Regions from separate parts of the Streptomyces sp. PSU-S4-23 genome, predicted to be linked through region 4. Evidence: riboswitches for the same ligand, from Rfam matches in the RefSeq annotation. Region 4 holds a riboswitch; each other region holds the start of a gene.
The links. A riboswitch is a leader RNA that binds a small molecule or an ion and turns the genes downstream of it on or off. The one in region 4 is predicted to bind cyclic di-AMP.
Positions count from the first base shown of each region.

Region 1: another riboswitch for cyclic di-AMP. It lies ahead of ACZ79I_RS23125 (transglycosylase SLT domain-containing protein); the one in region 4 lies ahead of ACZ79I_RS21390 (M23 family metallopeptidase).
Region 2: another riboswitch for cyclic di-AMP. It lies ahead of ACZ79I_RS16310 (transglycosylase family protein); the one in region 4 lies ahead of ACZ79I_RS21390 (M23 family metallopeptidase).
Region 3: another riboswitch for cyclic di-AMP. It lies ahead of ACZ79I_RS04995 (C40 family peptidase); the one in region 4 lies ahead of ACZ79I_RS21390 (M23 family metallopeptidase).

Region 1 covers NZ_JBVMUU010000002.1:5,044,942-5,047,133, forward strand. Annotated here, with positions in the region: gene ACZ79I_RS23120 (HAD family hydrolase) at 1-394, shown strand, start outside; gene ACZ79I_RS23125 (transglycosylase SLT domain-containing protein) at 378-878, opposite strand; cyclic di-AMP (ydaO/yuaA leader) riboswitch at 881-1,051, opposite strand; gene ACZ79I_RS23130 (CocE/NonD family hydrolase) at 1,426-2,192, opposite strand, start outside.
Region 2 covers NZ_JBVMUU010000002.1:3,554,912-3,557,103, reverse strand. Annotated here, with positions in the region: gene ACZ79I_RS16315 (LysM peptidoglycan-binding domain-containing protein) at 1-862, shown strand, start outside; cyclic di-AMP (ydaO/yuaA leader) riboswitch at 1,060-1,226, shown strand; gene ACZ79I_RS16310 (transglycosylase family protein) at 1,231-1,914, shown strand.
Region 3 covers NZ_JBVMUU010000002.1:921,953-924,144, forward strand. Annotated here, with positions in the region: gene ACZ79I_RS04990 (hypothetical protein) at 1-202, shown strand, start outside; cyclic di-AMP (ydaO/yuaA leader) riboswitch at 606-801, shown strand; gene ACZ79I_RS04995 (C40 family peptidase) at 805-1,278, shown strand; gene ACZ79I_RS05000 (DUF6328 family protein) at 1,358-1,894, shown strand; gene ACZ79I_RS05005 (ATP-binding protein) at 2,089-2,192, opposite strand, start outside.
Region 4 covers NZ_JBVMUU010000002.1:4,653,078-4,655,269, forward strand. Annotated here, with positions in the region: gene ACZ79I_RS21385 (PP2C family protein-serine/threonine phosphatase) at 1-824, shown strand, start outside; cyclic di-AMP (ydaO/yuaA leader) riboswitch at 1,031-1,187, shown strand; gene ACZ79I_RS21390 (M23 family metallopeptidase) at 1,198-2,192, shown strand, end outside.

The sequences.
Region 1 (2,192 bases), 390 kb from region 4:
CGACCTGTGGTGCGAGCCCATCAGCAAGGTGCTGCTGCGCCATCCCACCTTGTCGGACGACGAGTTGGCGGTGGCGGCCCGCGGTGCGATCGGGTCCCTGGCGACGGTCACCATGTCGGGGCCCGGAACCGTCGAACTCCAGCCGTGCGGCATCACCAAGGCGACGGGGCTCGCGCTGGCGGCCGAGCATCTGGGCCTGAGCCCGTCGCGGACCATCGCCTTCGGCGACATGCCCAACGACATCCCCATGTTCGACTGGGCCGCGCACGGCGTCGCCATGGCCAACGCCCACCCCGAACTCAAGGCGGTCGCCGACGAGGTCACCCTGTCCAACGAGGACGACGGCATCGCCGTCGTCCTCGAGAGACTGTTCGGGCTCAGTAGGCGCTGTTGACGTTGTCGATCGAGCCGTACCGGTGGGCCGCGTAGTTGCAGGCGGCCGTGATGTTCGCGACCGGGTCGTAGGGGTCGTACGCCGTGCCGGGCACGTGGTACGCGCGGAAGGTCGGGTCGATGACCTGCAGGAGGCCCTTGGACGGAATGCCCTTCGCGGCGTTGGAGTCCCAGAGGTTGATGGCCCGCGGGTTGCCCGCCGACTCGCGCATCACGTTGCGGTAGATCCCGTTGTAGGAACCGGGAATCCCGTTCTTCGCCATGACGGTCAGCGACTGACGTATCCAGCCGTCGAGGCTGCCGCCGCGGTAGGTCGTGGCCGTCGCCGCTCCGGTGGCGGGTGTGGCGGCCGAGGCGCTCGTCGCGCCGACGACGGGAAGGGCGAGCACCGCGGCGGCGGTCGCCGCGACGGCGAGGGTGCGGCGGACGCGGGTGGCCTTGGACCGGTCGTTCCGACGGCGTACGGGCAGGGCGAAAGCGGGCATGTCGTTTTCCTCTCCGGCGCCTGCGAGGTGAGCTGTCGGGTTCGGGCTGGGAGGTGCCCGGCCGTGTCCTCGGTCCCGAGGGCACGGCTTCACCCCAAGCCGTTCCGGCGCGGTGTCCGGCTCGGCGACTTACCTGGGTCCCCCGCTCCTGCCGTCATCGGTGGATGGGCCCTCGAGCGGCGGCAGGATTCGGCGATCCGCTCGGGTCGAGAGGAAGGTATGCGAGGGGAGATGCCCGGAACAAGCGAGAAGTCATGGTCCGGTCGAAATGACCTTGACATTCTGCAATGTCGATGTTGATCCGCTTTGAGCTCAGCGGCCAACGCGCCCTTTGTGGACGGGAAGTTGGCTACATGACTGAAAAGAGTGGTGTCGGGGTGAGGTGACCGATTTCACTGACTTCCTCCCCGTGTTGGGGAATTTGGTAATATGGGAAATCAGATAGCAATTCGGGCAAATCGGTCAGCGATCATCCGTTCGGCGCGATCCGCTCGCGCCATCGGCTCTCCGAGTGGTGAAGCTCACAGGAAATGTGGTCCGAATACCACTAATTCGGGCATTTCACCGGCGTGGTGGAGGGGGTCACCGTGCGGGGAATCCTCGTCTCCCATGTCCGGTGGAACACCACCTCGTCCCCGTCCCTGCAGACCACCTCGTCCGAGACGACGAACTCCGCCGCCGTGCAGGCGATCCCGGAGTGCGTCTCCACCCTGGCGTCCCATCCCGTCTCCGGGCGGTGCATCCGGATCGACCGGTCCGAGCGGGCCCGGGCCGTCAACGCGTCCGCGTCCTCGACGGTGTACGTCTCCCGGGCGTCCTCGGTGACCTCGAGACCGTCGGGGTACACGAGAACACCCTCGCGGCACGGGGCGAGTTCGAGGCGCCACTCGCCCTTCGCCACGTCCCGGACCACCAGCCGGGGCGGGCGCGGCTCGTCGAGCATGGCGGGGGAGCTGATGCCCAGCGGCCGGGCGTGCTCCGGTTCCCCGAACACGATGGGCGGCCCGGACTGCGCCGTGTGCAGGGGAAGTTCGAGCCGGCTGCCCGCCGGGTCCAGGACGAGGCCCGCCTCCGAACCCGGTTGCGGCCACAGCCACGGCCAGTACACGGAGGACACGGCGAGGCGGATGCGATGGCCGGGCGGGAAGACGTGCCCGACACCGCCCAGCTCGACCGTCACGTCCTCCGTGGCACCCGGGGTCCAGGGAACCGTCCGGTCGCGGCCGTGGCGTGCGGACAGGTCCAGGACGCCACGGGTGACGAGGGTCGACGCCCCGTCGGGTGCCACGTCGCACAGCCGGGCGGCCACCTGGC
Region 2 (2,192 bases), 1.1 Mb from region 4:
CTGGGACCGGGTCGCGGAGTGCGAGAGCGGCGGATCCTGGAGCGCCGACACCGGCAACGGCCGCTTCGGCGGACTTCAGCTGTCGCAGGACGACTGGGACGCCTATGGCGGCCTGGACTACGCCCCGCGCCCCGACCAGGCCAGCCGCTCGCAGCAGATCGCCGTCGCCGAGAAGATCCTCGCCGACCGGGGCGTCTCCGTGTGGCCGGGCTGCGGCCTGCTCTCAGGGCTGGACAAGGACCCGGCCGCCGCCCACGTCGACACGGGGGTCGCCGGCGACGCGTCCGGCGGCGGTCCGGCCTCGGGCTCCGGTGCCGACTCCGGCCTGTCCGAGTCATCCGGATCATCCGGATCGGGTGGCTCTTCGGCATCCTCTTCCTCTTCTCCCTCTTCGTCCCCTTCCGCGACCTCGACGACCGATTCCGGTAAGAGCAAGGCGAATGCGAGTGAATCCGGCGATTCAGCCGATTCCGGTGACTCGGCGGCCGGTGTGACGAACGGTGATGACTCGGACAAGTCCGATCAGAACGGGGCCTCTTCGGGTGCCGGGGAGTCCGAGGACTCCGGTGCGGGCCGCCATCGCGGTGACAGTGCCGAGGAGGGCGCCCTGGACGGCCGTACCGGTGACGCGGCCGGCCGCCATGCCTCGCGCGACTCGTCCGCCCCGCTGTCCGCCGACGACGGCTCGTACACCGTCCGTCCCGGGGACAGCCTGTCGGGCATCGCCGACTCCCTTGACCTCACGGGCGGGTGGACGGCGCTGTACGACGCGAACAAGCAGACGGTCGGCACCGACCCCAACCTCATCCTCCCCGGTCAGAGCCTTGCGCTCGATGTCGACGGGACGGCGGGGCGGTCCTGAACTGCCGTCGCTGGAGTGGTGGTTCACGTCCCACTTCGTGCGCTATGTCCAGTTTGGTGAAAGTGAGAGATGGGTCTCACTCGCCCTGATCAGCTTTGAAATTCGGTGGATCGACTGCTTACGGTCTTGCCGCTCGCTTCAGCGGGCTCCCATGGCCGCCACGCCGAATCCTGCCAGCGGCCGTACGGAAACAGTCGTCGCGTCAAGCGCCGTAGGCAGGAGCGGGGGACCCAAGGTAAGTGCCGTGCCCGGACGTTGACCGGGGACGGCTTGGGGTGAAGCCGCGCGCCCTGACAAGCGCGGCCGGGCAACTCAACCGGCCCGAACCCGACAGCTCACCTCGCAGGCGTCGGTGAGGGGAACGAACCATGCTGTGTTCCGGCAACGGCAAGCACCGCCGCCCGTCCAAAGCCACCCGTGTCATCGCGCTCGCCGGCGTCACCGGCGCCGCCATCGCCGCCCCGCTGCTCGCGGCCGGCAACGCCTCGGCCGCCACCGCCGCCGAGTGGGACGCCGTCGCCCGGTGCGAGTCCGGCGGCAACTGGTCCATCAACACCGGCAACGGTTTCTACGGTGGCCTGCAGTTCACCAACTCCACGTGGGCCGCGTTCGGCGGCACCGCCTACGCCCCGCGTGCCGACCTGGCCACCAAGGCGCAGCAGATAGCCATCGCCGAGAAGGTCCTCGCGGGCCAGGGCAAGGGCGCCTGGCCGGTCTGCGGCAAGGGCCTGTCCAGCACCCCCTACAGCGGCGCGGTGAGCGGCGGCTCGTCGAGCGCCGCCAAGCCCGCCACCCGTCCGGCCACGCAGCAGTCCTCCCGGTCGGCCGCGCGCCCGGCCGCCCCGGCCGCTCCGAAGGCCGCCGCCACCCCCGCCGCCCCGAAGGTCGCGAAGGGCGACGGCGAGTACACGGTGGTCAAGGGCGACACCCTCAGCGGTATCGCCGCCGCGCACGACGTCAAGGGCGGCTGGCCGAAGCTGTTCCAGCTGAACAAGGGCGTCGTCAAGGACGCCGACCTCATCTACCCGGGCCAGCGGCTGCACCTGAAGTGACAGCCGTCCGGCAGCCGGACGACGGGGTCCTCACGGGCGCGGCCCCCACAGTGGAGGCCGCGTGAGGTCCGCCCCCGCCCCACGGGCTCCCCGCTCCGGTGCGTTTTCCCCCGAACGCACCGGGGCGGGGCTTTTTTCCTGTGTGTCCCGTGACGTTCGCCGCCTCTTCTCCGGGGGGCTTTGTTCCGTGCGGAAACAATGTGTACCGTCACTCTGTCCACGGGACGGTCGGTCGGCTTCCGGCATCCCGGGGACGGTTAGTCTCTAGTCGCAAGGTG
Region 3 (2,192 bases), 3.7 Mb from region 4:
GGCACACTCGGGTGACACCTACCGGGGACTGCGCGCAGCCCAGGCCCTGGTGGGCAAGGCCGCGGCCCTGCGCGACGCGCTGACGCAGATGCACCTGCGCGGGGAGCACGAACTGCACGGCCCGACCCTCGCCCGCGCCCTGCGCGTCCTCGACGGCGAACGCCGCACGGGCCGCGTCGCCCTGCCGCCCGGACCGGAATGAGCCGATCCCCCGGCGCCTCCGGGGGAATCGGCGGACAACGGCCTCGCGCCCCGGGCCGGAAGGGTGAGCCGGACAGACCGCTGCGCAGGCATGCCGGACGGACGGCCGTCCGTCCGGCGCGGCTCAAACGGGCCAAATGGTGTACCCCAGACCGGAGTAGAGACGGCTCCGGCCCCAGGCCCGCAGGAGTCGCACAACACGGCTGCCCACAGGGCGCAAGGCGGGACTCCGATGCAGGTCGGGGCCTGGTTCATGCCCTCAACTTCCCCCGAAAAGAGGGTTGTCCACCCGAACGAGTGAGTGGTGAGTAACGCCACAAATCACCGATTCCATTGTGATTTTCGGACCCTGGTAGGTGAAGATCCCTTCCTGACGACAAGCCCCCGCCACCGCGGCGGGGCGGTCCGGGCGGACGCCGAATCCTGCCGCCGCCCGGACGACCGGTCGACAGGAGTGGATCGGCAGGAGTGGAGGACCCGGCAAGGCGGGCCACCGGAGAGATCCGGACGGTCCTTGGGGTGAAGCCGCGCGAGCGGCCGGGCTACTTCGCCAGTCCGAATCCGACAGGTCATCCTTCACAGGCGGCTGACGAAGGGTTGCGCATGGCTGCGCTCAATCGTGTCCCGTCGCTGCTGACCCGGGCCGGCACCGCCTCGGCCCTCACCCTCGCCGCCGTCGGCGGCGGCATCGCTGTCCCCGGCGTCGCCACCGACGCGGCCGCCATGACACCGGCCACGAAGGCCCTCCGGGTCGCGGCGTCGAAGAAGGGTGCCCCGTACAAGTGGGGTGCCACCGGACCACGCCGCTTCGACTGCTCCGGGCTCACGCTCTACGCCTACAAGAAGGCGGGCAAGAAACTGCCCCGCACGGCCGCGGCGCAGTACAACAGGACGCACCATGTCTCGTCCTCGCACCGCAGGGCCGGAGACCTGGTGTTCTTCCACTCGGGCCGGAACATCTACCACGTCGGCATCTACGCCGGGAAGGGAAAGATCTGGCACTCCCCGAAGACCGGGGACGTGGTCAGGCTCCAGAAGATCTGGACGAAGAGCGTCTGGTACGGACGGGTGAGCTGATGCGGCCGGCGGGGCGACGGCCCGCTGCGCCGTCGCCCCGCCGTGGCGTGACCAGGGCCGTAACGGGAACTCGTGCACCATGGCCGACCGAGCTCCCCACCAGGCGCGGCGCGAGACTCCCCTGGAGCGCGCCGACCGCAATTTCGCCGAACTGCTGCAGGAACTGCGCGTCACCCAGACCGGGGTCCAGATCCTGTTCGCGTTCCTGCTGACCCTGGCCTTCACCCCGCGTTTCCCCTCCCTGGACACGGTCCAGCGCGTCATCTACGTCACGACGCTGCTCCTCTCCGCGCTGGCCGCGGCCCTGTTCACGGCGCCCGCCGCGCTGCACCGCTCGCTCTTCCAGCAGAACGCCAAGCCCGTCATCGTGCGGGTCTCCTCCCGTCTCGCAACGATCGGGATGGGCGTACTGATGCTGGCGCTCACCGGCTCGGTGCTCCTGGTGGTGGATGTGTCGCTCGGCCGGGCCGCCGGCATCGCCGCGGGCGCGGGGACGTTCCTCGTCTGCGTGGGCCTGTGGCGCGTCCTGCCCTGGCTGCTGGGGCGCGGGGTCCTGCCGGCACCACGGGATCGCGGAGCGGGAGCGGACCGGGGCGGGCCGGAACACTCCCGGTGACCGCCGGGCGGGCCGCAGCCGGTGCGGAGGGGGTGCCGCCGGGGCCGGGCACCCTGCGCGGCGTCCCGGTCGCCCACCGCACCGGCGAGGCCGGTGCCCGCGCCCCACGCCTTCCGCGTGCCGCCGCGGGGGGCCTTCGGGCGGGTGGCGGGGCCCGCCTGTGTCTGAGGGCCCGGGCCGGGCCGCCGCGGCCGTCACGGCTCCTGCTGCCCTCCCGCCGCGACGGACTGGACCCGGGTGGTCCACGGAAGTTCGATCGCGACCGTCTTGCCGCCCTCCAGGGTGGGCCGCACGCTCA
Region 4 (2,192 bases):
TCCTCCTCAACGTGCTCGTCCGCCGCAACGACAGACGCCTCGCCTCCGCCCGCGAGATCGCCGAGGCCGCCCAGCGCGCCGTGCTGCCCGAGCCCGCCGCGCGGATCGGCGGGCTCGACATCGCGGCCCGGTACGAGGCGGCGCAGGCCGACGCCTTCATCGGCGGGGACCTGTACGCCGTGCAGGACTCCCCGCACGGGGTACGGCTGGTCGTCGGGGACGTGCGCGGAAAGGGCATGGGGGCCGTGGCCGCCGTCGCCGTCGTCATCGGCGCCTTCCGGGAGGCCGCCGAGCAGGAGTGCACGCTGGAGGCCGTGGCCCAGCGCCTGGAGCGGGCGCTGTCGCGCGAGGGCGTCCGGCGCGGCGGACCGGACGCCCTCGAGGGGTTCACCACCGCCGTCCTCGCGGAGATCCCGCACGGCCGTGACACCGTCCGCGTCGTCAACCGCGGCCACCCGGCCCCGCTGCTGCTGCTCCCGGACGGCACGGTGCGCGAGATCGAGCCCGACGAGCCGGCGCTGCCGCTCGGCATCGGCGACCTCGGCAGCCGGCCGGACCGTGCCGAGGAATGGGACTTCCCGCCCGGGGCGACGCTGCTGTGCTGCACCGACGGCGTCTTCGAGGCGCGTGATGCGCGCGGCGGGTTCTACGATCCCGTCGGCTGTCTCGCCGGCCGCGTCCGCACCGGCCCGGGCGCCCTGCTGACCGCCGTCACCGAGGACGTCGCCCGCCACACCGGCGGCCGCGCCACGGACGACATCGCCCTGCTGGCCGTGCACCGGCCCGACCGGCCCTCAGCGTCGTCACGCCATGTGAACGGATGACGCCCCTGCGCATAACAACTGATGCACCGTCAATAACGGTGGGGCCCCCGAGGCGTGGCCAAGTCGCCCCATTTAGCCCGTTCCTGGCATGAAAGTCCAGGTCAAAAGCATCAGAGATCTGATGGAACGGCTTGGAATCCGGGCCCCGCGTCTATTAACGTTCGATAACGCAGCGCGGTCGTCCCAGCCGTCACAAGAGGCGGCTCCGTGCGCGTGTGCCGAATCCCGCAAGGGAGCCGGGGAACCACCACCTTGGGGTGAATCGGGCGGAAGCCGCCGTGGCAGCACGGCCGGTGACGCCCGTAGGAGACCTTCCTGCTCCGAACCCGTCAGCTAACCCGGTAGGCCAGTAGGAAGGAAGGAGTGCGCCCACGTGGCGTCCAACGGGCCTGCCCAGAGCACCTCGTTCGCTCCGAACGGCACTCAGACGTTCGGCTTCGCACCCCGTACCGACGAGGGCCCCTGGGAGGAGTGGAACCCCACCGAGGAGTCCCTCCGCCCCGTACGCGGCCGGCATCGCGTCACCAAGCAGCGCGGGGGCGGGCTCGCGCGCAGCTCCACGGTTCTGGGCGTCGGTGTGATGGCCGCCGTCGGCGCGGGCGGCATGGCCACCGCGCAGACCGGCAAGCCCCCGGTGTCGATATCCATGCCGGACCTGTCCTCGGTCGCGGACTCGGCCAAGGCACTCCTCGGCGAGGACTCCGGCGCCCCCAAGGGCTCCGCCACCGCCCTCAGCTCCGCCGGCCTGACCACCGCCGACGCCGCCGCGGGCAGCGCGGACGCGGGCGAGGCACTGCGCGCCCGGATCCTGCAGCAGGCCGAGTCCCAGCAGGACCGGATCGACAGCGCGGCCGCACAGGCCGCCGAGGACGCCGCCGCGAAGAAGGCCGCCGAGGCCGCCGTCAAGGCGCAGGACGCCGCGGAGGCCAAGGCCGCGGCCGAGAAGCAGCAGGCGATCGAGGAGGCCAAGAAGAAGGCCGAGGCCGCGCGACTGGCCGAGCTCGCCAAGCAGTACGCGCTGCCGACCTCCTCGTACACCCTGACCTCCCGCTTCGGCGACGCCGGTTCCATGTGGTCCTCCGGCTACCACACCGGACTCGACTTCGCCGCGCCGACGGGCACGCTCATCAAGGCGGTCCACAGCGGCACCATCACCGAGGCGGGCTGGGCCGGTTCCTACGGGTACCGCACCATCCTCACCCTCGACGACGGCACCGAGCTGTGGTTCTGCCACCAGTCCTCGATCAGCGTCAGCGCGGGGCAGAAGGTGGCCACCGGCGACGTCATCGGCCGCGTGGGCGCGACCGGCAACGTGACCGGGCCGCACCTGCACCTGGAGGTGCACCCCGGCGGCGGCGACGCCATCGA